Regions from separate parts of the Emticicia fontis genome, predicted to be linked through region 2. Evidence: riboswitches for the same ligand, from Rfam matches in the RefSeq annotation. Region 2 holds a riboswitch; the other holds the start of a gene.
The links. Region 2 has a riboswitch for thiamine pyrophosphate ahead of thiM (hydroxyethylthiazole kinase). Riboswitches for the same ligand answer to the same signal wherever they lie in the genome.

Region 1: another riboswitch for thiamine pyrophosphate. It lies ahead of ACYVFA_RS23090 (TonB-dependent receptor); the one in region 2 lies ahead of thiM (hydroxyethylthiazole kinase).

What each region holds. Positions count from the first base shown of each region.
Region 1 is NZ_BAAGXU010000052.1:198,733-214,207, forward strand. It holds gene ACYVFA_RS23065 (alcohol dehydrogenase catalytic domain-containing protein) at 1-413, shown strand, start outside; gene ACYVFA_RS23070 (aldehyde dehydrogenase family protein) at 422-1,897, shown strand; gene ACYVFA_RS23075 (GNAT family N-acetyltransferase) at 1,899-2,393, opposite strand; gene ACYVFA_RS23080 (barstar family protein) at 2,390-2,818, opposite strand; gene ACYVFA_RS23085 (muconolactone Delta-isomerase family protein) at 2,876-3,172, opposite strand; TPP riboswitch at 3,325-3,422, shown strand; gene ACYVFA_RS23090 (TonB-dependent receptor) at 3,536-5,734, shown strand; gene ACYVFA_RS23095 (DeoR/GlpR family DNA-binding transcription regulator) at 5,793-6,545, opposite strand; gene ACYVFA_RS23100 (APC family permease) at 7,160-8,491, shown strand; gene ACYVFA_RS23105 (carbohydrate kinase family protein) at 8,544-9,482, shown strand; gene ACYVFA_RS23110 (Rossmann-fold NAD(P)-binding domain-containing protein) at 9,507-10,451, shown strand; gene ACYVFA_RS23115 (acyl-CoA dehydrogenase) at 10,665-11,828, shown strand; gene ACYVFA_RS23120 (helix-turn-helix domain-containing protein) at 12,141-13,064, shown strand; gene ACYVFA_RS23125 (hypothetical protein) at 13,124-13,492, opposite strand; tRNA gene ACYVFA_RS23130 (tRNA-Gln) at 13,643-13,713, opposite strand; gene ACYVFA_RS23135 (aminotransferase class IV) at 13,789-14,613, opposite strand; gene ACYVFA_RS23140 (M20/M25/M40 family metallo-hydrolase) at 14,649-15,475, opposite strand, start outside.
Region 2 is NZ_BAAGXU010000002.1:3,939-19,413, reverse strand. It holds gene ACYVFA_RS01285 (DUF2167 domain-containing protein) at 1-903, opposite strand, end outside; gene dapF (diaminopimelate epimerase) at 1,065-1,841, opposite strand; gene ACYVFA_RS01275 (class I SAM-dependent methyltransferase) at 1,986-2,597, opposite strand; gene ACYVFA_RS01270 (hypothetical protein) at 2,610-2,855, opposite strand; gene ACYVFA_RS01265 (homogentisate 1,2-dioxygenase) at 3,145-4,305, shown strand; gene hppD (4-hydroxyphenylpyruvate dioxygenase) at 4,333-5,463, shown strand; gene phhA (phenylalanine 4-monooxygenase) at 5,480-6,211, shown strand; gene ACYVFA_RS01250 (MarR family winged helix-turn-helix transcriptional regulator) at 6,305-6,736, shown strand; gene fahA (fumarylacetoacetase) at 6,777-8,003, shown strand; gene ACYVFA_RS01240 (cation:proton antiporter domain-containing protein) at 8,064-9,230, shown strand; gene ACYVFA_RS01235 (flavin reductase family protein) at 9,242-10,144, shown strand; gene ACYVFA_RS01230 (hypothetical protein) at 10,253-10,432, opposite strand; gene ACYVFA_RS01225 (peptide deformylase) at 10,516-11,007, opposite strand; gene ACYVFA_RS01220 (OmpA family protein) at 11,217-12,461, shown strand; TPP riboswitch at 12,538-12,630, shown strand; gene thiM (hydroxyethylthiazole kinase) at 12,706-13,497, shown strand; gene thiE (thiamine phosphate synthase) at 13,499-14,134, shown strand; gene thiD (bifunctional hydroxymethylpyrimidine kinase/phosphomethylpyrimidine kinase) at 14,131-14,967, shown strand; gene tenA (TenA family protein) at 14,954-15,475, shown strand, end outside.

The DNA.
Region 1 (15,475 bases), on a different contig from region 2:
ACCATGTAGTAAAGGTAGATAAAGAGAATGGACATCTGGAACGCGCCCTTGAGTTGACTGAGGGATTAGGATACGATGTAGTAATTGTAGCCGTAAGTGTAGCCCAGGCGCAGGTTGATGCGCTTGAAATAGCCGGAAAAGCAGGAAGAGTGGAATTTTTCGGTGGATTGCCTAAAACAAATCCTTTTGCTACCTTAAATACCAATCATCTGCATTATAAAGAGTTAAGGATTAGCGGCTCTTATTCAGAAAAAATGAGTGATTTTCAGGCAGCTACTGCTTTGGTGCAAAAGAAGAATTTCCCTTCGGATAAGATAGTGACGCATGTTCTACCTTTGGATAGAATCACCGAGGCATTTACTCTGATGGAGTCAGGCGAGGCGTTGAAAGTAAGTATTAAACCTAATCTTTAAGACCTGAAATGAATACTGAATTGATAGCCGAGGTAAAAGGGCGCATATGGGGACTTTTTATTGATGGTAAGTCAGACCCGGCAGCAGATGAATCAACCATTACTATTAAATCTCCGGCTAATGGAGAATCCATTGCTACAATTGCCCGTGCTACGGCAGAAGATGTAAACAGAGCGGTGGAAACAGCACAGATAGGGTTTAAAGAATGGTCAAAACTGACAGCTTATCAGCGTGAAAGTGTAATTAAAAAGGCCACGGCCTATGTGAGAACCCAGGCCGACCGCATTGGTATGCTGATGGCTTTGGAACAAGGCAAGCCTTTCAACCAATCTAAATCAGAAATTATTGGCTCTTGTGATACCTTAGATTATTTTGCTGCAGAGGGTGTCCGGGTTGAAGGATATGTAAATCAGACTGAGAAAACAGACTTGTTTTCTATGGTCAAATACTATCCGGTTGGGGTTTGTGCTTTAATTACACCCTGGAATTATCCTGTTTCTCTCTTATCATGGAAACTAGGCCCGGCTTTGGCAGTGGGCTGTTCGGTAGTGGTAAAACCTACAACTGTTACGCCACTCTCACCCATGGCGTTTTGTATGGCGTTGGTAGAAGGTGGTATTCCGGCTAAGGTTATTGGTGTAGTAACAGGACAGGGGGCAATAGTGGGTGATATTCTTGCCAGGCATCCTTTGGTAAAAAAAGTAGCCATGACAGGCTCTACTGAGACGGGCAAAAAACTGATGCAAACGGTAGCGCCTTATCTAAAGAAAATCTCTTTAGAATTAGGTGGCCAATGCCCTGCTATTGTTTGCGAAGATGCGGATATACAAAATGCTGCTTTTGTAGTAGCCTATAAAGGTTTCAGAAATATGGGGCAATCTTGTAGTAGTGTCAATCGGGTATATGTGCATGTATCCAGGCATCAGGAGTTTGTAGAAGAACTAAAAAAGCAGGCTGAAAAATTAACGATTGGAGATGGCGTGAGCGATGGAGCCGTAGATTTAGGCCCAATGGCAACCGCAGATGGGGTATTAACTTCAAAACTCCATGTAGAAGATGCCATTGGCAAAGGTGCTTCTTTAGTGACAGGGGGGAGAGCACCACAAGGTGAACAGTATGAAAAGGGGCATTATTTTTTGCCTACTATACTGGATAACTGTAATGCTTCTATGAAAGTGATGCAGGAAGAGACTTTTGGTTGTGTAGTGCCTGTAGAAACTTTTGAAACATTGGAGGAAGCGATTGAAAAAGCGAATAACACGAACTATGGTCTGGTAGCTTATGCTTTTACAAAGGACTTTAAAACCAGTATGCAGCTAGGGGAGCAATTAGAAGCCGGAACTGTATGTATCAATAATGGTGCCGTGAATACTAATTATGCACCCTATGCAGGTTGGAAAGATTCGGGCTATGGGGTGGAACTATCAAGAAATGCAGTTTATGAGTATCTTGAAACCAAGCATATTAAGATAGAGGGGATTTAGGTTACACCCGATACATAGCATAAATGTGCTCGTCGTAGAGTTCTCCCTCTTTGATAAGCGATTTTTTGAGGATAGCTTCCTTTTCGAAGCCTGCTTTTTCAAGCACTCGCATGGAGGGAATATTATATTCAAATACCCCGGCATAGATGCGGTAGACATCGTAGTTGGCGAAAGTATAGTTGACTATATCAAGGATTGCCGTTGAGATAATCTGGTTGCCCCAGTAGGCTTCACCCAGCCAGTAACCTATCTCGGCATTTTTACGATAGATATCATCTTTCAATAAAATACCAATTCCGCCTACCGCTTTGTTTTCCACCTGAATAGCAAAACTCTCGGCTGAATTTGAGGCAATGTTTACCCACTCATACGCATCTGTAATAGTATAAGGATATGGGAAAACATCTTTCAGATTTCGCCAGATTTTGTAATTGTTGGCATTTTCGACCAATGATTGTTCATCGCCTGATTGCCATTTTCTCAGGAAGAAATTCATTTGGTATCTTTTCGGTAGCTGATTTCCTGTTTGTCTAATAACTCTCTGATACGAGGGCTATCGGCAAAGGCAAAGATAAGCTCTTTTTTCGGCAAATCTTCGTCTTCATCTTCCCAACGCCAGTCTTCACAGATGGCATCAAGGAGATTCAATAAAGTGCCGATTTTTTCAGGATTACGCTCTTTTTCTATGAAATGTTCAGACGGAGAAATGTAGACTACGATTTTTTCATCTTCGAGCCATGATAAGTCGCTTAGCATTTCATCCAATGAGTCACTGGTGAAGCCAAACTCTTCCGGAAAGGCGAGTGCATCACCAATTTCCTCATAAAAGCCTCTTAGTGTGAGCGTTTTATGACCGTCAAGTTCAATGATTGAATAATCGGCAGGTAAGTCTAAATTTTTGACAACGAGAAAATTAGGCATGGGTTTTGGTCGGCAGTAAAATATATAAAACGTGGTCTGTTAGAAGACCACGTAGTATTAGTTCAATGAAAAAGTAGGCACTTTCATCACCACAGAATTATTAAACATCAGTTCTGTAATGGTTGGGCGCATATAATCGATTAATGGAAATTCAGCAATAATATCCATTACTTCTAGTTCGTCCTGGGCATTGATAATACACCAGAGCCTGCTTCTGTCAGACGATAGCGCATAAGAATACATTTTTCCCTCTTCTAACAATTGATTTACAGCAATTCGTTGATAAGGAATTTTGGCAATAAAACCCTCCGGAAAAGGAACGGGCAAATCAAATTCCACCATAAATTGAGTCATAATCTCTCCTAATTTTAATAAAACAATGCACAAAATCTATACCACACTTCGTTGTCTACTTTGGGTTTAAATCAGTGACTCGTTGGTTAGGTTATAAATTTCTATCACTAATATAAACAAGTTTTCATGAAAAAACGTTTTCTTTGCAAAACTTATCTCAAAAGGGGTGCCTTAATATAACGGGCTGAGATTATACCCATCGAACCTGATGCAGGTAATTCTGCCGAAGGGAGAGAGAATAGTACTATAGATGCGCAGCTATAGGACTGTTTGCGATTTCCAAATAAAATTTTGTTTCACCAATAGAGCCTTTTGGGCTCACAAGATTTTACTCCTTTACCTTGTTAAAATTTTCGTTATCCAATGAAAAAATTAACAAACGATGTTCTAAGCATTCTTTTCAAACAACAAAAATCTCTTAGAAAGGCCGTTTCGGCATTTGTCTTGTTTCATGCCTTTTTTACTGTCGCTTTGGCACAGGATGATTCTACCAGAATCAAAGAATTAAACGAAGTAGTAGTAAAGTCTACCCGTGCAAATGAAAAAACAGGGATGGCTTTTACGAATGTCTACCAGCGAGACATCAAAAAGCAGAACCTGGGACAGGATATGCCGTTTTTATTGAATCAATTGCCCTCGGTAGTCGTGAGTTCTGATGCCGGAGCCGGAGTAGGGTATACAGGTATCCGTATCCGTGGTTCAGATCCTACCCGCATCAACATTACCTTAAATGGCGTTCCTTATAATGATTCTGAATCGCAAGGTACTTATTGGGTAAATATGCCCGATTTCGCTTCAAGTGTACAAAGCATTCAGGTTCAGCGCGGGGTTGGAACCTCAACCAATGGATCAGGAGCTTTTGGTGCGAGTCTGAACATCAATACCTTAGGATACGAGCGCGAAGCTTTCGGGGAAACCAACCTGTCGTATGGCTCTTTCAATACCATGAAGGCCAACATATTAGCAAGTACGGGCTTATTGAATAACCATTTTGTGGTAGATGCCCGTTTATCAAAACTGGTATCAGATGGATATGTAGATAGGGCCAGCTCAGATTTAAAATCTTTCTATGTATCAGCTGGATACTACAACAAAAGTAATTTTGTCAGACTCAATGTTTTTTCCGGTAAAGAACGCACCTATCAATCATGGAACGGAGTACCTGAAAGCCTGCTGAAAACTGACCGAACCTACAATGCCTATACTTATCCTAATCAGGTTGATAATTATCAGCAAGACCATTATCAGTTGATTTCTTCTTTTAAGTTAAGTAATGATTGGACATTCAATCCGACTTTGCATTATACCAGAGGAAAGGGGTATTATGAGGAATTTAAAGAAGCCGCTGATTTATCAGCCTATAATTTGCCTGCTGTAATAATCGGTGGAGATACAATAGCCAGTACTGATCTGGTAAGAAGAAAATGGCTCGACAATCATTTTTATGGTATTACTTACTCATTAGATTATCAAAGTCATAAAAAACTGTCGGCTAATATTGGTGGTGCCTGGAACCGTTATGACGGGCATCATTACGGTGAAGTAATCTGGACGAAATTTGCCATGACACCCTCAAACGATTATCGTTGGTACCAGAGTCATTCTATCAAAACCGACTTTAATATTTTCGGAAAGCTATTCTATCAGGTAACTGATCAATTTAATCTTTTTGGCGATGTGCAATATCGTACAGTAGCCTATGACATGAAAGGAATTGCCGATAAATTGCAGGACATTACCCGCAATACTTCTTTCCAGTTCTTTAATCCTAAACTGGGGTTGAATTATCAGTTAAATAGCAAAGCATCTGTATATGCTTCTTACGCCGTAGGCAATAAAGAGCCTAACCGCACGGATTTTATAGACAATGTAAAAGTGCCGAAACCTGAACACCTGGAAGACCTAGAATCGGGTTATCGTTGGGCGAGTCAGACATTTAGTTTTGATGGAAACTTCTATTACATGAACTATAAAAACCAGTTGGTTTTAACCGGGCAGGTAAATAGTGTAGGGGAGGCGATTCGTGTGAATGTACCCAAAAGTTACAGAGCAGGAATAGAACTCGTTGTCAGCTGGAAATTTGCGCCACAATGGCGGTTGAATGCCAATGCTACTTTCAGCCAGAATAAGATTAAAAACTTTACTGAAACTGTAGTAAATTATGATGGAGACCCTGATAAAATCAATCAATTTGCCAAAACAGATATTTCGTTTTCTCCAAATGTAATTGCAGGCGGACAATTATCCTATTCTCCTATTAAAAATCTGGAATTTACCTGGTTGCCAAAATATGTAGGCAAACAATATATGGATAATACATCGGATGATAACCGTAAACTGAATGCCTTTTTCGTAAACGATTTACGAGCGAATTATACCATTAATCCAAAAATCGTGAAAGAAATTACTTTTAGTGTATTAGCCAATAATATTCTCAATCGTTTATATGAATCAAATGGCTATACCTATAGTTATATTTATGACAAACAGATAACTACTGAGAACTACTATTATCCTCAAGCAGGGACTAATTTTTTGGTAGCTATAAAAGTTAGATTGTAGAAACTTTTCTCTTCATCCCGGTCCTCCTTTACAGTAGGGAAGGACTGGGAAAGGGATTTTAAATTATCTCCACCCGCTTCCCCTGAAATGCCTGCAAAGCCTCATCCATAGGATTCAGATGAGTTATCATATAATCAATTTCTGAGAAGTCGCATACTTTATAAGATTCGTGCAAATGTAGTTTTTCTTCAATCGCACAGCAGACTGTTTTCTTGGCTGAGCGCATCATCTTCTGTTTAATCAATGATTCTTCATAATGTCTGATACTTAAGCCTTTATCTGGGTCTATACCATTAATGCCTATAAAATAATAGTCGGCATTGAGATGTTCGAGTTGATGATACACCTCTGTACCAAGAGTAATCTGATAACGTTTGAAATAACTGCCTCCTAACAAAATTACTTCAAGCGTAGGATGATCATTTAATACCATTGCCAGAGCCGGGCTATTGGTTACAATGGTAGCTTCCAGCATTTTGGGCAATTGCTGTGCCATGAAGAAATTAGTCGTGCCACCATCCATGATGATGGTCTGATGATTTTCGAAGAGAGTCAGAGCTTTTTTTGATAAGATACTTATCTCTTCACTCCCCCCATTTCCTTTCTTGTTATCATTTACCATGGGCAGGTATGAGTTGATAACGGCTCCGCCATGTACTTTTTTCAGTAGCCCTTTATCTTCTAATTCAATAATATCCCGACGAATACTGTCGTAGGAAACATTCAGAAACTTACTTAAATCGTTGAAATTAATTTTCTTGTGGGTGGTAAGTTTCTCCAAAATGAGTGCTTGTCTTTCTTCTTTAAGCATAGTTTTGCAAAGTGTTTCGCAAATATTGCAAAATTTTGCAATATTTTCTTGCATCATATCATTTATTTTGCATATATTTGCATCAGTTAACCTATACTGTAACTTATGATGTAAGGACTTAACCTTTGGAATACGTTCATGAGGCGATTCCAAAGGTCTTCATCAAAGTAATAATATTTGTGAGTAGATAGATGATTTTTTGCGTTTGATATAATTTTTGATGTTATATACACTTTTTTTTACCTTAGTTAAATAGATGGTTTATGGGAAAGGTCGAAACGCTTGATTTCGACCTTTTTGTTTTTATTAAAATAATTTTCGCCGTAATCAGTTTATAAGAGCATGTTTAAAAACTATGATTCTACTTGCAAAGAGTAGAGTAACAAATTTAAGCATGTTTTAAAATTTTCTTCCTATATCAAAATAAACTAATTTTTATTTACGTTTTATATTCAAAACCTTCTGATACATAATGAATTGACTTGTACTGATTTACGTGCTAACCTATTATGATTTTTGTGGCCTGTTTCAGAAAAGCCAAATCTTGTTTTTCTTCTATTTATTTCATTTTTCTGTTTAATTGCTATATTCGTTAAAATTATTCAAACGAAAGCATGGCTCCTGAAAAAAACAAAGGTGAACTTCTCAAACTTCTTGGTGTTGGTTTTGGTATTGCAGTAACAATCGGCGGAACTATTGGTACGGGTATTTTGCGTAAACCCGGCCCTATCGCTGCCAACCTCGGTGACTCTTCACTCATCATGCTGGTTTGGGTTTTAGTGAGCATCTATGCTTTTTTGGGAGTTTTGTGTGCCATCGAATTAGGGGTTTCTGTGCCTAAAGCAGGAGCCTGGTATATATACGCTCGCAGAGCCTTTGGTGACTACGTCGGTTTTGTAACGGGTATTACAAGCTGGATGGGAACAGTAGCAGCTTTGGGTTTCGGTGCTTATACCATGAGCGAGTTTATAGCTCTTATGCTACCCGATACTGAGCCTGTAATCAGATATATGGCGATAGGAATCCTGATTTTATTAATGTCGTTTCACTGGTTGGGTACTAAATCAGCAGGGCGTTCTCAGGAAATCCTTTCATTCTTTAAAGCTATTGGTTTATTCGCCTTTGTTATTATCTGTTTTGTATATGGCGGCGATGTGAAAAGCGCTGAATTGGTAGATACTACTGAAAGAGTGAGCAAACCTGCTTTATTAACTGGATTAATCGTTTCTCTGCAATCTGTATTCTATACTTTTGATGGTTGGCATACAGCTGCTTATTTTTCAGAAGAAAATACCGACCCGGCCAAGAACTTACCCAAATCAATGATTAGTGGCGTATTGGTCATTGTAGCTATTTACCTGCTGGTTAATTTGGCTATTCTATATATCATGCCAATGGATATGCTGGTTAGTTCTAAATTAGCTGCATCGGATGCAATTAAGTTGATATTTGGTGAAAAATCAGCTAAAGTTGTTACCTTTTTTCTGACACTTTCAATTTTTGGTATTCTTAATGCCCAGATTATGTTCTCACCACGTGTCATTTATTCGATGAGCAGGGATGGGCTTTTCTTTAAGGCGGCACAGAAAGTGAATAGTGGTGGAACACCATCTATTGCTATGCCTTTAACAGGTATTTGTTCAATCTTGTTGATTTTAAGTGGAAAAGATACCTGCGAAAAGCTCTCAGATATTGCCGTTTTCTTCTTTGTATTATGCTATATTGCCGGATTCGCCAGTTTAATTATGCTACGCGTAAAAGAGCCTGAACTACCAAGACCTTATAAAGTGGCAGGTTATCCGTTTATCCCATGGTTATTAATTGTTATCTCTCTTTTGTTTTTGGCAGGGGCTATCTATCAGGATATCCGAAGCAGTGGTTATGCTTTAATCTTCTTGATTGTAAGTTATCCTTTATACTTATTGACTAAAAAATTAAATCAATAGCCTCTTGTTATTATTTTTCAAATAACCATATTTGTGGCAAATTTCCTGACCTATGAGCGAGAAAAAATATGCCCTTCTAGCTATTGGAGAATTGTTGGTCGATTTTATTGGCACTGAGCTGACAGATAATCTGTTAAGCACAGAAAAATTTCAACGTTTTCAGGGTGGTAGTCCGTCAAATTTGGCAGCAAATATGGCTCGATTAGGGAATCAGACTGCCATTGTCTCTTGTGTGGGGAAGGATAATCTGGGTACTTATCTAATAGATAAAGTGAAGGAGACAGGCGTTGATGCCAATTATGTGGTGATTGACGAATTGGCTCCGACAACTATAGTAGTGGTTTCAAGGTCGAAAGGCACACCTGATTTTATTGCCTATCGCGAAGCCGACCGTATGATTCAATCGGCGCATATATCGGATGATTTACTAAAAAATGTATCTGTTTTTCATACCACTTGTTTTGCCTTAAGTAGAAATCCAGCACAAGAAAGTATTGTAGAAGCGGCAGGAAGAGCAGCCAGGTTAAAATGTCAATTGAGCATAGATTTAAACTACGCTCCGCAAATATGGACAGACAGAACCAATGCGCATGAAGTGGTAAAAGCTTATGTATCCAATGGGGCATTTGTAAAAATGAGCGAAGATGATGCCGAGCGGTTTTATGGTAAACCGATAGAGCCTGACCAGACTATTGCTGATTTTCATCGCTGGGGAGCAAAACTGATATGTTTTACGTTAGGAAGTAAAGGAAGTATTATTTCGAGTAACCAAGGACGTTCGAGAGTTATGATAGAAGGAAGGAAGATAGAGGTGAAAGATACTACTGGCGCAGGAGATTCTTATTGGGCAGGTTTTCTGACTGCTTATCTGGATGGCTTTTCACCTGAAATTTGTGCCAAAGCAGGGGCAAATATGGCTGCTTTAAAATTAAGTACCTTAGGTCCGTTACCAGCCGAAGTTGATAAAGCTTTATTATATCATTCATTATAGTATCCGATTATTTACCAAAGAAAGATGAGAAATTTTATTTCGTTGAAAGATGTTGAGAATGTTCAGGAATTAGTAAATGAAGGAATTCGTCAGAAAAAATCACCTTTCGCCGACCAGGCCTTAGGAAAAAACAAAACCATAGGCTTGATCTTTTTTAACCAGAGTTTAAGAACCCGCCTAAGCACTCAAAAAGCTGCTGAGAATCTGGGTATGAATGTGATGATGATGAATGTGGGGCAGGATAGCTGGCAACTGGAGATGGAAGATGGAGTAATAATGAATGGTGATAAAGCCGAACACGTAAAAGAAGCAGCGGCTGTAATTGGCAGCTATTGCAATATAATAGCGGTACGAGCTTTTGCCGGGCTACAAGACCGTGCAACAGATTATCGGGAGATTGTGATGGAGAAATTCAAGCAATATGCAGGCGTGCCTATTGTAAACCTGGAATCAGCTACCCGTCACCCTTGCCAGTCTCTGGCTGATTTGATTACCATCAAAGAGCATAAGAAAACTGAGCGCCCCAAGGTAGTATTAACCTGGCTGCCGCATTTTAAACCGCTGCCACAAGCAGTAGCTAATTCTTTCTGCGAATGGGTAAATCAGACTGATTACGAGTTTGTCATTACTCATCCCGTAGGCTATGAACTAGCTCCTGAATTTGTAGGCAATGCCAAGGTAATCTATGAACAGAACGAAGCTCTGAAAGGAGCTGATTTTGTGTACGGTAAAAACTGGTCTTCATATACACATTACGGACAGGTCTTAACACAAGACTCATCCTGGATGATTACTCAGGAGAAAATGGCATTAACCAACAATGGTCTGTTCATGCACTGCTTACCTGTACGCAGAAATCTGAAAGTGACTGACTGGGTGCTTGACAACCAATCGGTAGTGATCCAGCAAGCGGCAAACAGGGAATGGTCGGCACAGGCTGTTTTAAAGAATATCCTGCAAGAATTGTAGGAATAAAATTTACCAATCAATCATATTTTATTGGTTATATAAAACGTTTTACTCAGAAAATCACCCAATTAGTCGGGTGATTTTCTGATATAATAGATTCATCAACTAAAATTAATTCTTCATTAACTGTATTATAGTATGCTTGCATACTATTTTTCTCGTGTATATATTTGTTAAATCTATCACAAACCATCAATCAAATACTATAAACCAATGGCAGCCGCAACAACAGAAGGTATTAATTTTAATTTAACAGAAGAGCACTTAGCTGTAAAAGAAGCTGCTCGAGAATTTGCCCAAAACGAACTATTAACTACCGCAATCGAGCGTGATACGCACTCCAAATTCCCGACTGAGCAAGTGAAAAAGATGGGAGAACTGGGTTTTTTAGGCATGATGGTATCTCCAGAATATGGTGGCGGCGGTATGGATACGGTTTCTTACGTGCTAGCTATGGAAGAAATCTCAAAAGTAGATGCTTCAGCTTCGGTAATAATGTCAGTTAATAACTCTTTAGTTTGTTGGGGCTTGGAGAGCTACGGAACCGAAGAACAAAAACAAAAATATCTTACTCGTCTGGCTAGTGGGGAAATAATCGGTTCATTTTGTCTGTCAGAACCAGAAGCTGGCTCTGATGCTACTTCTCAACGTACGACAGCTATAGATAAAGGAGACCATTATCTGGTAAATGGTACAAAAAACTGGATTACTAACGGAGGCACATCCTCGGTTTCATTAGTTATAGCGCAAACCAATATAGAGTTGAAGCACAAAGGCATTAACTGCTTTATTATTGAAAAAGGATGGGATGGCTTTGTAGTTGGTAAAAAAGAAGATAAAATGGGAATCCGTTCGTCAGACACTCATTCATTGATGTTTACAGATGTAAAAGTGCCTAAAGAAAATAGAGTAGGAGAGGATGGCTTCGGATTTAAGTTTGCTATGACAACTCTGAATGGTGGTAGAATTGGTATTGCTGCTCAGGCATTAGGTATTGCCGCAGGCGCATATGAGTTATCCCTGAAATATTCTAAAGAGCGAAAAGCCTTTGGTAAAACTATCAGTGAACATCAGGCCATTCAGTTTAAGCTGGCGGAAATGGCTACTAAAATTGAAGCAGCGCGTCTATTGGTTTATAAAGCCGCGCGCCTGAAAGATGAACACAAAGATTTTGTGGAAGCTGCGGCTATGGCCAAGTTGTTTGCCTCTGAAGTAGCCATGTGGGCCACTACCGAAGCAGTGCAGATACATGGTGGATATGGTTATGTGAAAGAGTATCATGTAGAGCGTTTAATGCGTGATGCCAAGATTACACAGATTTATGAGGGTACGTCTGAAATACAAAAACTGGTGATTGCTCGCGAAATTCTGAAATAGAAAACTGATTGTTAGCACAAAACATATAATTCATAGGATTAAAAAAGGCTCATTTTGAGCCTTTTTTTGTATTAAATTAGGCTAAAATATTGGAATTTTACCTAATAATACAATGAAATTAATGTATGTACATATAAATTAAATTAGACTTTTTTGAGAAAAATGGACTGATTTTTATAAAAAAATATAACTAAAGGAACATCTTTTGTGTTTTGTTTGTTGGAAAAAAAACGAGAAAATATTAGTTTTGTCCAATATTAGTTAATACATTGCGTTTAGAATTCTAAGCTATCACGAAAATGCTCCAACAAAATGGAAGATTATAATAAGATTATTGAATCTCTCGGTGTGAAATTCGCTAAAGCACGCCACATAAGAATTTTGCAAACAGTCAGAATAAAAAACGTTTATGACGTTGAAAACACCATTCTTGTATTATATGATGGTGATGTGAAACTGGCGGGTAACGATGAACGTGTACAACCTGGCGATTTGCTTTTTATACCAGGAGGAAAAGCTGCTACGATTACTTATGGTGCCGGAGAACCAAAAAATATCTCGTTCGAAGAGTTTATGACTCGTCGTGAGAGTTACTGGGAAACGCTATCTGACTCTTCGTCAGTTGGTAAAGTGCCTAATTCATTTGGCTTAATAGCTTTTGAAGCAAAAGTTTTCGATTCTGTAAACTTCTTTACTTCATTAGATATTCCGCCATTCTTCATTAAGCAACACTCAAAACTGGGCTCGTTGATTCACGATATTCTGAAAGAAGATTTTTCAGATGAAGTGGGTCGTGGCCGGGTTATCAGAAATAAAACTGAAGAAATAGTCATTGAGATTGTACGCCATATCCTGAAACACAGAATGTTTGTAGAGCAATTGGCAACTAATAGTACTTATTTCAAAGACCCTCGTTTGATTGATATTTTCACCTATATCAAAAATAGTCTCGCTGGTGATTTGTCTAACAAACAATTAGCCAATGTAGCCAACGTATCAGAAGATTACGTAGGTCAGTACTTCAAAATGTTGACAGGTATCAATCCACAGGATTATATCGAGTACCAACGTATGGAAGCCGCAGTAACTTTGTTACGTACTTCTAAGAAAAGTATCCGTGCTATTGGCCACGAAGTAGGCTATAAAGATACTGCTTATTTCTGTCGTCGTTTCAAAATGATGTTCGGTATTCCGGCAGGTAAAATGAGACGCAGAGAGTCTTTAATGATTGGTTAAAATTAGATCAATAGATATAATCAAAGCCACTGCTAGCAATAGGAGTGGCTTTATTGTTTCTAATTACTAATCTTCAAATCCTCCAGTTTCTCAATCACCAACTGATTACGGCCTTTGAAGACGCTGATTTTTCCGCTGGCAATTACTTTCTTGCCTGTTAAGGCACTCTCATCAATCTTCGTTTTTTCTAGTACCTCTTTATATAATACAACGGTCAATGGTGTATTAGGATAAGCCTCATCCAGGTTTATCAGCAATAAGGGTGCTCGCTCTCCAGTTTCAAAACGTCTGGCTCCAGCCACCACACCTTTCACGATTACTTGCTTGTCAACATAAGCAGCTACTTTATCAGTAGTGAGGGTATCAGTTTGTGAATAAGCCGCGCCACCTAAACAACTAAGCAAGGCGAATATGAGTAATTTTTTCATGGGGAATATTTTAAGATGAAGAATTGTTCGATTAATCTGAATTTTAAACGTATGAATGTTATGCTTAGTGCATTGGCTACAAATATGCCACAGGGCAGAAAAGCAAAAGAGGTAATTACTTGATTATCAAATAACTACCTCTTTTTGTTGTTGACCCACTAGGATTCGAACCTAGACATACAGAACCAAAATCTGTTGTACTACCCTTATACTATGGGTCAATCCTGAAATGTGAGTGCAAAAGTAGTATTTTATCAGTAACGAAGCAAGTCTGCCAAAGAAAAAAAAGTAAAATTTTACCAATTTTTTACTTTTTCATTAATCAGGTCTAATAAAAACTGTGTTTTCTGCCCGATTTTGCCTGAACCTAAAACATGATCGTCTACGCTGGTAATAGGCAATACGCGCTTGGTAGTACTGGTCGTGAATACCTCATCGGCCTCTAATAATTCGGTGAATGTCACACCTCTCTCTTCAATCTTGAAATGACCTTCCGCTAATGCTAAGGTAGTGCGGCGCGTAATCCCTTTCAGAATATCACTATCCGGCGTAATCAAAGTATTATCTTTAAAGATAAACACATTACTGCGGCTCAATTCGCTGATGTATCCGTTTTTATGAAATAGCACATCAGAAGCCTTTGCCGCTTTGATGTCCTGTTGCAAGATCATGAAGTGCTTATAATCGGTACTTTTTACCTCAGGCAAGTCTCTCACAAAGTCATAAGCAATTACTTTTATCCCATTGATATACTCTTCCGGTTTTACCGGATGAATGTCTTCACTGATAATCAATAAATTCGGACTGCTACTCGAAACACTATCTTCCGAATAACCACCTGTCAGAATAAAACGAATGGCACAATCTCCCAAGCCCGATTTCTCAATCAATTGCATCACTACCTTATACGCTTCCTCTTTCTGAATCGGGTTTGGTAATCGCAGAAGCCTTGCCGAGCGCTCGTATCTTTCCCAATACCAATCCCATTGAAACGGACGGCCATTGTAAGTACGGAAATAATCGAAAAGACCGTAGCCACGCAGTAGCCCAAGGTCGGTAATATGTACACTGGTTTGCTCTACCGAGCCGATTTTGCCATTAAAGTAGCAGTGATGAGCCATTAGTATTGATTAGATTGTTCGATTCTGCAAAAATATCATTTTCCTATATTTACCTCAAAAAAATCTCCTTTATTCCATGTCGGTCTTTCAGGATTCTGTGCTACCAGATAGCTTACCAGAAGGTTTACCTGTGCATATTTCTTTCCTGCCGACCACACAAAAGAATCATTCACTTCATCAGACGGTTTATGATAATTGGCTTCTCTCCACACTTTCACTTTCTCAGCCAGGTTTTTTTCAAGAGTAGTTTTTTTATACCCATACTTAATATGCAGCGCCGGAATACCCGCTTTCACAAAATTATACTGGTCACTTCTCACAAAACGCCCTTCGGTCGGGTCTGGGTCTGGCTCTACATTTAAGCCTACATAGCTGGCGGCTTCTTCTACTACTTTCAATAAACTACTATGTTCGGCACCCAGTGGTGCTACTGATTCCAACGGAGCAATCAATGTTGGCATATCCGTATTAATATCTGCCACAATCTTATCCTTTGGCAAGGTTGGCAAAGCCGTGAAATAACCAGAGCCTAACAAGCCTAATTCTTCGGCAGTCATTAAGGCAAATACAATCGAGCGCTTAGGTTTAGTAGCCAGTTTTGAATAAGCCCGGGCAATCTCTAAGGCACAAGCTACCCCCGAAGCATTGTCATGCGCGCCATTATAAATAGAGTCACCGTTGACAGGCTTACCAACCCCTACATGGTCGAGGTGACCTGAATGAATCACAAACTCGTTTTTCAGTTTAGGATCAGAACCTTCAAATTTGCCGATAACATTATAACTCTCAATGTCGTCAAAAGTAGACTCATAATGTCCGCTGATTGCGCTTTTCAGGATTTTGCTTACATAATCGCCTTTTT
Region 2 (15,475 bases):
AGTATTATCTTCTTTTTTACCAGTAAAGAATTTCCTGATAGCACCTCCACCTACAATCAAAGCTCCGATAATCACTTTCCAGAATTTGGCTAATAAGGCAAAGAAACCAACTTTAGCGAGCACTTTTCCGGCTACAAGTCCACCGATACCCACGGCGGCCACCTCATCAAGGTTAGAGTCAAAATCTTCGTAGCGGTTGCCTTCCGAAAACGCTATAGAAGCTATTACTTCATTGATTCTAGGTTTAATCTGAGATAGTTCTTCCATATTTCCAACTGCATTCAATGAGAATAAGCCCTTTCTTCCCAAAACTCTAACATCATAGTTCAGCGTATTATTGGCCTGACCCGTAAATTTCAGGTTTTTAGCCCAATGTAATGTTTTACGGGTTTTATCGTAAAATGGTGTAGAAGCCCAACCAACCAGGCTTACAGTTCCGTATCCCAGTTTTTTGCGTTCAACATTTGCCTCTTCAGTTTCCTTCTGCATTTGTTCAAGCAGTTCTTTATAATCTACATCATCTGCATCGGCATCTTTAACGTATCCGATGGGGTCATACTGAATGATAAATGCCCAACTGCTAACTGAATCTAATGGAGAACTGTTTTCCAGAAACAACATACCCAATGGTGCTTCTGATGGTGGATTTCCCCAGACATCTTCCAATACCTGCTTACTTAGTGCTCCATTCAGATATTTAAAGCCTTTTGGAACAGTCATTTTGCCCATGCCTCCCAAATCAATTACTTTGCCCGAAGGCTCGTATTTGAGGCTTTTCATGACGTTGATAATTTTGAGGAAAGATGAATCAATTGGAGCTTCAGATTCTTTATCTTTTTGGGCAAAAACAGCGTTTGCGTGTACAATAAATAGTACAGCAACGAGAGTGAAAAATTTAGTCATTGCAAACTTAAGTTTTAGTGTTTAGAAATGGTAATTAACGCAATTCCTTGCAATAAACCAAAAAACGCTGCCAGATTTATTCAATAGAGGTATTTAATGAAAAAAGCGCTGATAACAGTAAAACTACTGAAATCAGCGCTTTTTATATTCAACTAAAGAATTTATAATTTCCCATCAAAAACCCGAACTGCCGGGCCAATCAGGTGCACATTCTGAAAATCCTTATCAAATGAAACCTGCAAATTACCTCCATTTGTAATGATTTTCACAGGGCTTTGCATACTATGTCTTAAATATGCTGATAATGCGCTGGCAGTTACACCTGTGCCACATGAATAGGTTTCGTCTTCAACCCCTCTTTCATAGGTACGCACATAGATGGTCTCGTTGTCGAGTATTTCTACAAAATTTACATTCGTGCCTCCTCGTTTTACCCATTCATCAGCGTATCTTATTTTTCTGCCTTCATTAAAAACATCCACGTTTTTAATATCAGATACATAAGTTACATAATGAGGTGAACCAGTATTCATAAAATCATATGCCTCATGCTGTTCCAGGCTATGAACTTCGCCCATCTTTAAAGAGACAACATCCGAACTGGCAGAAGCGTCATGCTCACCGTCAACCGCAATGAATTTTGTATTACCACTAAAAATGCCTAAGTCTTCCGCAAAACGAACGGTACTTCTGCCTCCATTTCCGCACATACTACCCTCATGTCCATCGGCATTGAAATAGACCATTCTGAAATCGTAATCAGGGTCGTTTTGTAGTAAAATTAATCCATCTGCCCCAATTCCGAAACGGCGGTGACAAAGGTGTTCAATATAAGGCTGGTCCACAGGAAATTGTCCATCACGGTTATCAATCATCACAAAGTCGTTGCCTGTGCTCTGGTATTTATAAAAGTTTCCGGTATATTTTTGGTCGTTCATAATGCTTCAACAAATTCGACTCAAACTTAATTCTTTTCTGAGAAATTTTCTGTTTAAGTATCAGATATTCTTAGTAAATGCTCAGATACCAATAAATCAAAGATAATCTTTAGTAATGATGGGGTTTGTTTACAAACAAATTGATTAAAGAAGTGCTGACTTTTTGCATTTGATTAAAAAGAACGGGAAATTCTCTTCAATTTCCATGACTTCAAACAGCCCAAAAGCTCCGAACTCTTCCTGTATGGACTCCCGGTCATAAAAAAACATTTTTACTCCTTCATGTATCTCATACCGATCTTTGCTGATAAATTTACCTTTGCCATAAGTATGCGCTTCTTTAGAGATAGCAGTGAAAATCATATAGCCACCTTCCGGTAATTGGTGATAACAATCACGAATAAGCCCTTTTCTTTCATTACTATCCAGCAGGTGAATCAGTCCATAACAAAATATTCCATCGTATGGGACACTATCAAATGGCATATCCGTTACAGAACCATGATAGATAGTCATATCCGGGCCATAATGTTTCCTTGCCAGTTCGATAGCCGTTTGAGATATCTCGATACCAGTTACAGTGATGCCATTATCTCTGAAAACCTGCGCATTCCTTCCATACCCAATCCCGGGAATAAGCATGTTTCTTATAGATTTTTCAAAGAAAAAGTCTTTGGTTAGCACCGCAGATTTAGCGGGTTCTAAACCCCACATTTCCTGCTTTTCAATAAAATTAGTTTCCCAGAACTCTGCCATTGTATTGTTTGCTTAAATACATACCTTATCTTCTAAAATCTCACACTTGTAACCTGATTTATTGAGTACTGAGATGATGCTTTCTGTATCAATCATTGCACCTTCTGCTCTTAATATGCTATGTCCGCACGGAAAAGGCGCTTCTGAATTATCTAAATCAAAATTGAACTTTAGCCTTGGAAATTGGCCTGTAAGGCTTTTTAATACAGATTCAGCTTGAATCCGATTGCTGATACTGGTGATAAAAACTTCTATCATGTTTATGGTATTCAAATGAGAATTGTTCATTTAGGTTTGGGAGGCTTTTCTTATCATACCTACAAACCTTTTCGCAAAGTTAATACTTAAACTTATTATTGCAACATTGTTGCAATAATAAGTTTTTAGCAATAAATAATCATGCAATGAATAGTATTGGGATGCCCGGTGGCCAATATTTATCGATTATATATGTTAAATCCTATTCAGTAAAAAAATATTGCTAAATTATTTGTCATGACAAATAATTTATTTTAATTTGCATAGCAATAATTGTTATAGCAAATATATGCCTATCTATCATAAACTAGGAAAAATACCTGCTAAACGCCATACACAATTTGAAAAACCGGATGGGAGTGGGCTGTACTACGAACAGCTTTTCGGAACCATCGGTTTTGATGGAATGGCTTCGCTAATGTATCATATACATCGGCCTACACAGGTTATGCAAATACTGGATAGCAAAGATGTGAGCCCTAAAATAGCTGAGACACATCAGTTAATGATGCGTAAGCTGATTGGGTTTAATGTTCAACCCAAAGAAGATTTTTTAGAGAGCCGGGTACCGCTTTTAGTTAATAAAGATTGTATCATTGGTCTGGCTGCTCCTCAAAAATCACTCAGAGATTATTTTTATAAAAATGCAGACTCAGACGAACTGCTGTTTATTCATAGAGGCTCGGGTACGCTGCGGACACAACTGGGGAATATTTCTTTCGAATATGGCGATTACCTGATTATTCCTCGCGGAATGATTTATCAGATAGATTTTGATACGTCTGAAAACCGTCTTTTCTATGTAGAATCGTATTCACCCATTTATACGCCTAAGCGATACCGTAATTATTTTGGGCAATTACAAGAACACTCACCTTATTGTGAGCGTGATTATAAGCTGCCTGAAAATCTTGAAACGCATGACCAGAAAGGTGAATTCATCATCAAAATAAAGAAACAAAACCAACTGCATAGTCTGGTTTATCAATATCATCCTTTCGATGTTGTGGGTTTTGATGGATACAATTATCCATGGGGGTTCTCGATACATAATTTCGAGCCAATCACCGGTCGGGTTCATCAACCTCCGCCAGTGCATCAGACATTCCAGACCGATGCGTTTGTGGTTTGTTCTTTCTGCCCAAGGTTGTTTGACTATCACCCAAAAGCGGTTCCGGCACCATACAATCACTCCAATATAGATTCAGACGAAGTAATTTATTATGTAGATGGTGATTTTATGAGCCGGAATGACATTGCTCAGGGGCATATTACCTTACACCCTGGCGGTATTCCACATGGGCCAGCACCGGGAGCAATGGAACGTAGTATTGGTAAAAAAGAAACACAGGAGCTAGCCGTCATGGTAGATACTTTCAGACCGCTGATGCTGACAGAGGAAGCCTTAAAACTGGACGACGGTAAATATTTCCATAGCTGGATAGATTAATCAATTCCACCAGAAACACATACAATTATGCTTCATCAACAATCAACTATGATCGACAAGGTAGAAAATACTGATTTTCTGCCTATTAATGGAACAGATTACCTCGAACTCTATGTAGGTAATTGCAAACAAGCCGCCCATTATTATCAATCGGCTTTTGGATTTCAGCCCATAGCTTATGCAGGCCTGGAAACTGGTCTGAAAGACCGTGAAAGTTATGTGTTACAACAAGGTAAAATCCGCTTGGTACTTACTTCTCCGCTACATGGTGGTACAGAAATAGGCAAGCATATAGACACCCATGGCGATGGGGTAAAAGTAGTGGCTTTGTGGGTGGATGATGCCCGCGATGCTTTTTATGAAACGATCTCACGAGGAGCAAAACCTTATATGGAACCTGTGGAGGAAAAGGATGAATATGGCACTGTTGTTCGTTCGGGCATTCATACATATGGCGATACCGTTCATATTTTCGTAGAGAGAAGCCAATACAATGGGGTATTTTTGCCGAATTTCCGTGCCTGGACACCGGCTTATCATCCATCTCCTGTTGGTCTGAAATATGTTGACCACATGGTAGGAAATGTAGGCTGGAATGAAATGAACGAATGGGTAAATTTCTATTGCAAAGTGATGGGATTCAACCAATTGGTCAGTTTTGATGATAAAGATATTTCGACAGATTATACTGCGCTTATGAGTAAGGTAATGTCAAATGGGAATGGCAGAATTAAATTCCCAATTAACGAACCTGCTGAGGGGAAAAAGAAATCGCAGGTAGAAGAATACCTTGATTTTTATGAAGGCGCAGGTGTGCAGCATTTAGCCGTAGCAACCGATGATATTATTACAACCGTAACCCACTTGCTTGAAAGAGGAGTGGAGTTTTTGCGCGTACCTGATAGCTATTATGAAGAACTAAAAGGACGCATCGGAGATATTGATGAAGAAATAGAGCAATTACAATCATTAGGCATTCTGGTAGATAGGGATGATGAGGGCTATCTCTTGCAGATTTTCAGCAAACCTGTTGAGCCGCGCCCTACCATGTTTTTTGAGATTATTCAAAGAAAAGGAGCTAAATCTTTTGGTAAAGGAAACTTTAAAGCACTTTTTGAAGCCATTGAGAGAGAGCAGGTGTTGAGAGGCACTTTGTGATAAACCATTAAAAATGATGAATCAAGCATATTCGATTTATACGGCTGACGACCATGAAGTGTGGCGTCTGCTGTTTGAAAGACAATTAGATAAATTGCCCACACTGGCAAGCAGAGATTATTTAGAGGGCATTGATAAAGCTGGTTTTACCGCTAGCCATATACCGGATTTTGAAAAAAAACTCAATCCCAAATTACAGGCTTTAACAGGCTGGTCGGTGATTGGTGTGCCAGGTTTAGTGCCTATCAAAGAATTCTTTGAACTGATGGCAGCCAAACAGTTCCCGGCTTCCACCTGGTTGAGACGCAAGGACCAACTGGAATATCTGGAAGAACCGGATATGTTTCATGATACTTTCGGCCACGTACCTTTATTGACAAATAAAGCATTTTGCGATTTTCTGGCGGAATTCAGTAAGATTTCTTTGAAATATATTGATGACGAAGTGGCGATTAAAATGATGCAAAGACTCTATTGGTATACAGTGGAGTTTGGATTGGTAAGAGAAGATAATCAGGTGAAGATTTATGGTGGTGGTATCCTATCTTCAAGTGGGGAAAGTGAGTACAGCCTCCATAGTGATATACCTGAAAGAGTGCCTTACAATATGGAAGAAATCATTGCAACAGAAGTGAAAATTGATGAATATCAGAAAAAATATTTCATCATAGAATCTTATGAGCAATTATTTCATTCATTGCCCGAATTTGAAAAAGTTTTAGAGCAACAATTATTAGTATGTCAATAATTGACGGTTTTTTCTACTTTTGTAAAATATTTTATCGCCTGGGAGCATTATAACAAAATATTTGCTTACAAAAGGATTGACCGACAACAAACGATGACGCACTCTGACCAACGCTCTTACTTTTTTAAAATTGATACGACCATCAAGCGTATTCGTAGTTTTATGCAGAAAGGGCTGACTGATAATGGAATTGACCTGACTGTTGACCAATGGGTGGTGCTCGACCACATTAAACCCAAACCTGGTATCAGTCAGAATGATTTAGCAGTAGATACTGCCAAAGATGCCCCGACTGTAACCCGTATTCTGGACTTATTGGTTGAGAAAAAGCTCGTCAGACGCCAGATGGCCGACGATGATAGAAGAAAATTTAATATATACCTGACAGAAGAGGGTGATGAACTACACATCAAAGCATTGGAAGTGATTGGCGAAATCAGAAGAAAATCGTGGGATGGATTGACTGATATTGATTATGATGAGCTGGTTCGCATCATGAATACCATTCATAAGAATGTGAGTTAGTGCCTTTCTGTTTACTATTTTTAATTTATTGCAAAGTATAATGAACCCTTGGCTGAATATTCCTGTAGACTCAGATTTTTCTATTCATAATCTTCCCTTTGGAATATTTAGTGTAGGTAAAAACTCTCCAAGAGTAGGGGTTCGCATAGGTGATTATGTGATAGAACTCGAGCAATTACGTAAGGTTGGCCTGCTAGTGGTGCCTCGTAATGTATGCAATCAGGCTTACCTGAACACTTTTATTGCTTTGGGTAAGAATAAAACAAAGGCTATCAGGCTTCAATTGCAGGGATGGCTGACGCAAGAAAAATCTCCGCTCAAACGATATTTTAATCAGGCTTTTCATCCTGTTGAAAAAGTAAAAATGCACTTACCCGTCAGGGTAGGTGATTATACTGATTTTTATTCCAGTCTCGAACATGCCACGAATGTCGGCAAAATGTTTCGCCCTGATAATCCCTTGGTAGCAAACTGGAAACATATTCCTATTGCTTATCACGGTCGGGCAAGTTCAATTGTGGTTTCAGGAACCCCCATTATTCGCCCCAAAGGGCAGGTAAAACCTGTTGATAGCTCAGTACCTATCTTTTCTGCTACGAAAGAAATGGATTTTGAAGTGGAAATCGGTGCGATTATCGGTAAAAACTCCGTTTTGGGTGATAGCATCAGTACTACTGAGGCAGAAGAATATGTATTTGGTTTAGTACTATTTAATGACTGGTCAGCAAGAGATATTCAACGATGGGAATACCAGCCATTAGGCCCTTTTCTGGGTAAAAACTTTGCGTCTTCTATTTCTCCATGGGTAGTCACTTTAGAAGCTTTGGAATGTTTCAGAACTGAAACTCCTCAACAAGATCCGCTACCTTTGCCATATTTAGCCTTTGGAGGGAAAAAGAATTTTGATATTGCTTTAGATGTGAGTATAGCCCCTGAGAACGGGCAAGATTATACAATTTCCCGTACCAATTTTAAGTATATGTACTGGAATCTGGCACAACAGATAGCACATCATACCATCAATGGTTGTAATCTGAAAATAGGAGACCTATTAGCTTCGGGTACTATAAGTGGTCCTCTGCCCAATAGTAATGGTTGTTTATTAGAGCTAAGTTTAGGAGGAAAACAACCAATAGCTTTGGATAATGACCTGCAAAGAGCCTTTTTAGAAGATGGTGATACATTGACTATTAAAGGTTCTTGTGAAAAAGATGGTATTAAAGTGGGATTTGGTGAAGTAAGTGGCAAGATTGTAGCAAGTCGTTGATTTTTTTGTAATTTACCACGCATTAACAAACGTCAACAGAATTGCTAAACACCATTACCCATGACTAACACGATTATAATAATCATCTGCTCCCTGATATTAATTGCTTATTTGTTTGACATTTCTGCTAAAAAATCCAGAATCCCAGGTGTTGTTCTATTATTATCAGTGGGCATTCTTGCCAAATTTATCACAAATTACCTCAATTTCCGTATTCCAAATCTCGAACCTTACTTGCCTGTGATAGGTACAGTTGGCTTGATTCTTATTGTATTAGAGGGGTCTCTGGAATTAGAGATTGAGGTGCAAAAAAGAAAACTATTTGTTTCTACCGTAAAGAGTGCTTTGCTGGGCCTAGCTTTGTTCAGTGTTCTTCTGGCAACCGGACTATATTATCTGACCCATAAACCATATCTCAGTTGTCTGATTAATGCCATACCCTTAGGTATTATCAGCAGTGCAATTGCTATTCCAAGCGTAAAAAATCTGACAGCCCATAATCGGGAATTTGTGATTTATGAGAGTTCGATGTCAGATATTCTTGGTATTGTTTTCTTTAATTTTCTGGTATTGCATAGCTCGTTTGGCCTCAGTACTTTTACTTCTTTCCTATTCGATATTATTATTATCATAGCTTTATCAATTGTGGCTAGTATTGGTCTGGGAAGCATGATTAGCAAATTGAATCATCATATCAAATACATTCCAATAGTTACGATTCTGATATTATTGTATGCGTTGACCAAAATATACCATCTGCCATCTTTAATGCTCATTCTGATTTTTGGCCTTTTTCTGAACAATGTGCATCTGATTAAATTTGAGTTTGTAAAAAAATGGATAAACTCTGAAACGATTAAAGCAGAAGTGAATTCATTTGAGCATCTGATTGCCGAAGTAACTTTTGTCATACGGTCATTCTTTTTTATTATGTTCGGCTACTATACCGACCTTAATGCTTTGTTGAGCCTACCTGATTTTGTGAATGCCTTGCTGATTCTGCTTTTCATTTTTGCGGGCCGTTACCTAATTTTCGCTTTGTTAAAAATTAAAACAGAGCCATTATTATATATTGCCCCCAGAGGACTCATTACGATCTTATTATTCCTGGCAATACCGGAAACCAATCAGATTCTTGAAATTAATAAAGGCTTGCTTACTCAGGTTATATTCCTGACGGCATTCGTGATGATGTTTGGTTTGATTCGAAATAAAAAGACTGTTTAATTTATATTCATATGCTTACGCTTAATCCTAAAGATTTAGATTCAAGAGTTTTTTATAGTTACCTGACCGGAACTGTTGCACCACGCCCTATTGCCTTTGTAAGCAGTATTGATAAACAAGGGAATGTAAATCTGAGCCCTTTCAGTTTTTTTAATATTATGGGTATTAATCCGCCTTTGTTAGTGTTTGCGCCAAATAACAGAGGTAGAGATGGGTCAAAAAAAGATACGACACTTAATATCAGCGAAGTGCATGAGGTGGTGATTAATATGGTAGATTATGCGATGGTCCACCAGATGTCACTTGCAAGTGTGGAGTTCCCCCGAGGTATCAATGAATTCGTTAAATCTGGCTTTACACCTGAGCCTTCTGTATTGGTTACACCTCCAAGAGTAAAGGAATCACCTGCGCAATTTGAATGTAAAGTATTGGAAGTGCGAGAGATTGGCACAATGAACCTCTATATATGCCAGATATTACTAGCGCATTTTTCTGAAAATATTATTGGCGAAAATGGGAAGATAGACCAACGCAAAACAGATTGGGTAGCACGGATGGGTGCAGACTGGTATGCCCATATCAGCGAAGGAGCGATGTTTGAAGTAGAAAAACCGAATACAAAAATCGGCATAGGCTATGATGCTATTCCTGAGAGTATAAGATTATCTAAAATTCTTACAGGCAATCATTTAGGGCAATTGGGGAATATTGAAATAGTACCAACGAAGGAAGAAGTCTTAGCATTCCGCCAGACTCCTTTGATGAAAGATATTTTTGACCAGGCCATTAATGGCTGTGCTTATCTGGATAATCTACTACATGATGAAGCACAAAGGTTGCTGGCACAAAATAAGGTGAAAGAAGCATGGCTGGTACTCTTGCAAGGCCAGCCGGATTTTTTGAAAGAAGGGTAAAAGTATGAGACAAAGAAAACCCCACTCCTTAAATCAGCAAATTTGACGATTCAAAGAATGGGGCTAAAATCTATAAGGATAGTTTAAATCAAGTAGCGATTAAATGTTTCAGCCTTTATTTCCTCCTCCGCCGAACATTTTAAACAAACCTACAATAATCAATACAATCACAATTAATACAACAACAATTCCGGTATTAAAACCTGCTTTAAAAATGCCTGCAATGGCTTCACATGAAGAAATAATCAATACGAAGCAGATGACTAATAAATAATTTATCAATTTCATGGCTGTTAAAAGTTTTAGTGAATTATGTATGAGTAACCATTAAAAAACTGTGCCAGTCGACTCTTAAATTGATTAAATGGTAATTATGGCGTAGGTCTCCATCTGAACGAAGCTGAATCTATGGCTCGCATTGTACATAGCACCCCATTCAGATGGTCATATTCATGTTGTAATAATTCAGATAAGGCGTCTTCCGCATTCCAGCTTTGTTCTTGCCAGTTCTCATCTAAATATTTCATGACTAATGATTTATGCCTTTGTACCTTAACAAGCAGATTCGGGAAACTCATGCAATCATCCCAAAGCTCAAACATTTCTTCGCTCAGATTTTCAAAGACAGGATTGATAATTACCACGGGATGGTCAATATTTACATAAATCAGGCGTTTCATAATACCTAATTGTGGCGCGGCTATGCCTCTGCCAAATTTGTATTTTGTCCGTATTTCTTCCATCACATGGTGTAAATTGCTTACCCACTCTTTTACCTGTGGTAATTCTTCTTGTGTGACAGGCTCACAAACCTCATATAGTCTTGGATCACCTAATAAAACTAAATCTTCTAAGTGCTTCATAATTTCTTTGATAAAATAGGATTTCAGAATTATTGCATAATATGTTCAATAAAAAAATATCAGCAAAATCTCTAATCTGAAAGATATATAATAATTTTCGGCTATGTTTCGTAATATATCCGAAACTGATTTTAACAAATAGGATGTTTTTGTGTTAAACTAATTATAGAACCTGTTTCGTTAAAGTCTGTGCAATAAATTTTACACCCATGAAAAGAATATTCCAGTTAATACTCTTCTTTTGCGCCATACAGAGTTTTGGTCAGACTATCACGCATACGCCCGAAATTGATGATCAGGTAACCTATGATACCGACATTGAAAAAGTAGAACTTCGTGACGAATTTACCATTATTTCTTTCACTTACCATTATACCAATCGTAGAAGTCAGAATTATAATTTCCCTATTCCTTTGCCTAATCAAAAGCAACAGACCTCAACTGCAACGATTTCTATCAATCCGAAAAGTTATCTCAATGGCAATGGTAAACGGTTCAAATATATCAAATCAACCGGAATCCCCGAATTGCCCGATTCTAAGCCTGTTTCACCAGGGCAAGTGTATCGATTTACGGTTTATTATGAAAGATTAGACCCGGGTATTGAACTTTTCAATCTGATTGAGGGGAAAAACTCACCGGAACAAACCCTGCAATTCTGGAATTTTTATGGAGTTCATATCAAAAATCCATTGAGAAAAACTCCTCAGGCTCCGATTGGACCAGTAACCCTGATAGTAAAAGGAAAAATACTGGATGCGAAAACTCAGAAACCTGTTTCAGGCAAGGTAGTATATGAATTTGATAAAAACGCAGCCAAAACCGGCTCAGTATTAGTATCTGCTTTGGGAGATTTCTCTTTTGAGTTGACTCCTGATGCGTATACATTTACTGCAACAGCCAAAGGTTACCATTCAGAGCAAGCCAGCCTGGATTTATCAAAAATTAAACGCAACCAGCAGTTTACTCAGAATATCTATCTGAATCCTGTTATTCAGAAAGCTAACCCTAAGCCAGTTCAAAAAGAGGAACCTAAGAAAGAACTCCCAACGATTGATTCTACTGGTGTTATCACTCCTAAAGAAGAAACTGCCCCTGTGAAAGTAGAAGAAAATAAATTCAGGCTGGATAAGGTCTATTTTAATATTGGTGAATCAGGGTTATTGCCAGAGTCGTCTGAACAATTAGATGGTTTATTGAAAATGATGAAAACCAGCCCATCGATGAAGATTATTATTGAAGGACATACAGATAATATCGGAGACTCTGAGCAAAATAAACGCTTATCCTTAGAGCGAGCCTTTAATGTGCGTGAATACCTTATCAAAAAAGGCATCAATGGCAAGCGTATTCAGTTTAAGGGTTATGGTGATAGTAAGCCAATTGCTGATAACAATACCGAAGATGGTAAAAAACTGAATAGGAGAGTAGAGTTTGTGATTGTAAACCCATGATGCTCATCTAACCGATAGCAATCTTACTACGTAGTTTTAATTTTCTTGACTATTAATTCTTTTCAGTATACCTTTGCCTCGGCTTTAGGGGTATTCTGAAAAGAATTGAGAGAGTCCCTTTGAACCTGATACGGTTGATACCGACGTAGGGAAAAGCGAATAATAGGGCGCATCGCGCATTGCATATTATCCTCTTTTATTTCAAAGAAATCTTCTTTAGCCATTGTATTTAAATTTAAAAACAATGGAAAAAAATCTCTGGAAACACATTGAAACTGTCCGCACACAATCTCCATTGGTGCACAATATTACTAATTTCGTGGTCATGAATAATACCGCCAATGCCCTATTGGCCGTTGGAGCATCTCCTATTATGGCTCATGCTCATTCTGAGGTACAGGATATGACAAGTATTTGCCAGTCGTTAGTAGTTAATATTGGTACGCTCGATGAATATTGGGTTAAATCGATGCTGTTAGCTTCAGAAAAGGCGCATCAAATGACTAAGCCCTGGATACTTGACCCTGTTGGTGCAGGAGCAACTAACTATCGAAATCAAACTATCAGTGCTTTGTTAGGGTATAAACCAACTGTAATCAGGGGGAATGCTTCTGAGATAATGGCATTGGCGAAAGACAATACCACCCCAACCAAGGGTGTTGATAGTACCGCCGAAAGCAATGAAGCTATTGTTTCTGCTAAACTAATAGCTGATGAATATGATACATTAGTATGTATTTCAGGCAAAACAGATATTATAGTGGGTAAAGATACGCTCGTTTATCTGGATAATGGAGATGCTCTCATGACAAAAGTTACAGGCTTAGGTTGTTCGTCTACGGCTGTTATCGGCGCGTTTATAGCGGCCATTGATAATAAAGCGGAGGCAGTTGTAGCGGCAATGGCATTATTTAGTATTGCCGGAGAATTAGCTGCCAAACAAAGCGCAGGACCTGGAAGTTTACAAATGCAATTGTTGGATAAACTGCACAATATCACCAAGGAAGAGTTTGAATCAACCTTGAAAATCTCCTGAAATGGCTAAGCACCCATTATTTCCTTATCAACTATATCTGGTTATTTCAGAAGAGGCCTGCAAAGGCCGTAGTTTTCTGAAAGTAGCTGAGCAGGCAATTGCCGGAGGTGTAGAGATAGTACAGATGCGTGAGAAAAACCTGGATACTGCTGTTTTTCAGGAAAGAGCTTTACAGTTAAAAGAAATCACCGATAGATATAATGTCCCTTTGATTATTAACGATAATCTTGAAGTTGCCAATGCTGTGGAGGCATTTGGTATTCATGTGGGCAATAATGATACTCCTCCAACGGAAATTCGCTCCAGATGGGGTGAAAAACTACAAATCGGTTATTCTATTGAATACCTAAGTCAATTGGATAATGCTGAAGCTGCAACAGCCAACCATCTGGGAATTAGTCCCGTTTTTGCTACAGCCACAAAAACGGATACCGTAACCGAATGGGGTTTAGAAGGTATCAAGCTCATCAGAAGCCTCACAGATAAGCCGCTGATTGCCATTGGTAATATGAATAAAACTAATGCGAGTGATGTAATCAAAGCCGGAGCAGATTGTATTGCAGTGGTTTCTGCTATTTGTTCAGCCGAAAACCCTGAGAAAGCAGCTTATGAACTTAAAAATGAAATGCTCAAATGAATAAAAAATATACATATCCATCTGTCCTGACCATTGCCGGTTTTGATGGAAGTGGTGGCGCAGGGATTCAGGCCGATATTAAAACTTTCTCGGCTTTAGGTTGTTTTGCTACCTCTGTTCTTACCGCTTTGCCTGTGCAAAATACGCAAGGCGTACAAAGTATTTATCCTATCCCATATCAGGCCGTAACAGAGCAGATAGAAGCTATTCTGGATGATATATTTCCTGATGCAATCAAAATAGGCATGGTACATACTTCTGAACTGGTAAAGGCCATTGTTTCCACGCTTAAAAAATATCCAGCCACACCTATTGTTTTTGACCCTGTAATGGTTGCTACCAGTGGACATAAACTGATAGAAGAGTCCACGATACAGACTATCATTGATGAATTATTTCCGATAGCATCAGTCATTACCCCTAATATGGATGAAGCGGCTATTCTAGCCCAGATACCTGTCAGGACACTGGATGATATGTATCTTGCTGGCGAGAAGATTCTGGCTTTAGGTTGTCAATCGGTTTTATTAAAAGGTGGGCATCTGGACTCGTCGTTGATTACTTCCTTGTATTTTGATGTTCACGGTGAGGTACATTCTTTTGAATTCGAAAAATTCTCTACAAATAATACGCATGGTTCGGGTTGTACGTTATCGTCAGCCATTGCTGCTTATATCGCACAAAATAAAACTTTACAACAAGCTGTTTCTCTTGGACAAACCTATGTACATGAAGCCATCAAACAAGGAGCAGATGTGGCAATTGGTAAAGGCAATGGCCCTTTGAATCACTTCTTCAACCCTCAAAAATTGATTAAAAATGAAATGGTCTGAACAAGCCTGGCTAAGCATTGAGCCTATTTATGAATCCATTCTGCAAATGCCTTTTATTCAGGAGTTGATTGATGGTACATTACCCCTGGAGAAATTTCAATATTATCTCATGCAGGATTCCATCTATCTCGAACATTTCGGTCGGGCTTTGGCTATTATAGGCGCAAGAGCCACTCATATCTCTGATATGCTGGCTTTCTTTCGTTTCGCTGAAACTACCATTATTGTAGAGAATGCCTTACATGAATCCTACTTTAAGGACTTTAGCATCGTTGATAGAGATAGAATTCAGCCGGCTTGCCATCATTATGCTCATTTTTTGAGAAGCACTTCGGCTTTAGAAGCTGTTGAGGTAGGCATGGCAGCTGTTCTCCCTTGTTTCTGGATTTATAAGGCTGTTGGCGACTATATTTATCAGCATCAGACAGGTGATAATAATCCGTACCAGAAATGGATTGATACCTATGCCGGAGAAGAATTTGGCATTGCAGTAAAATCAGCAATTAAT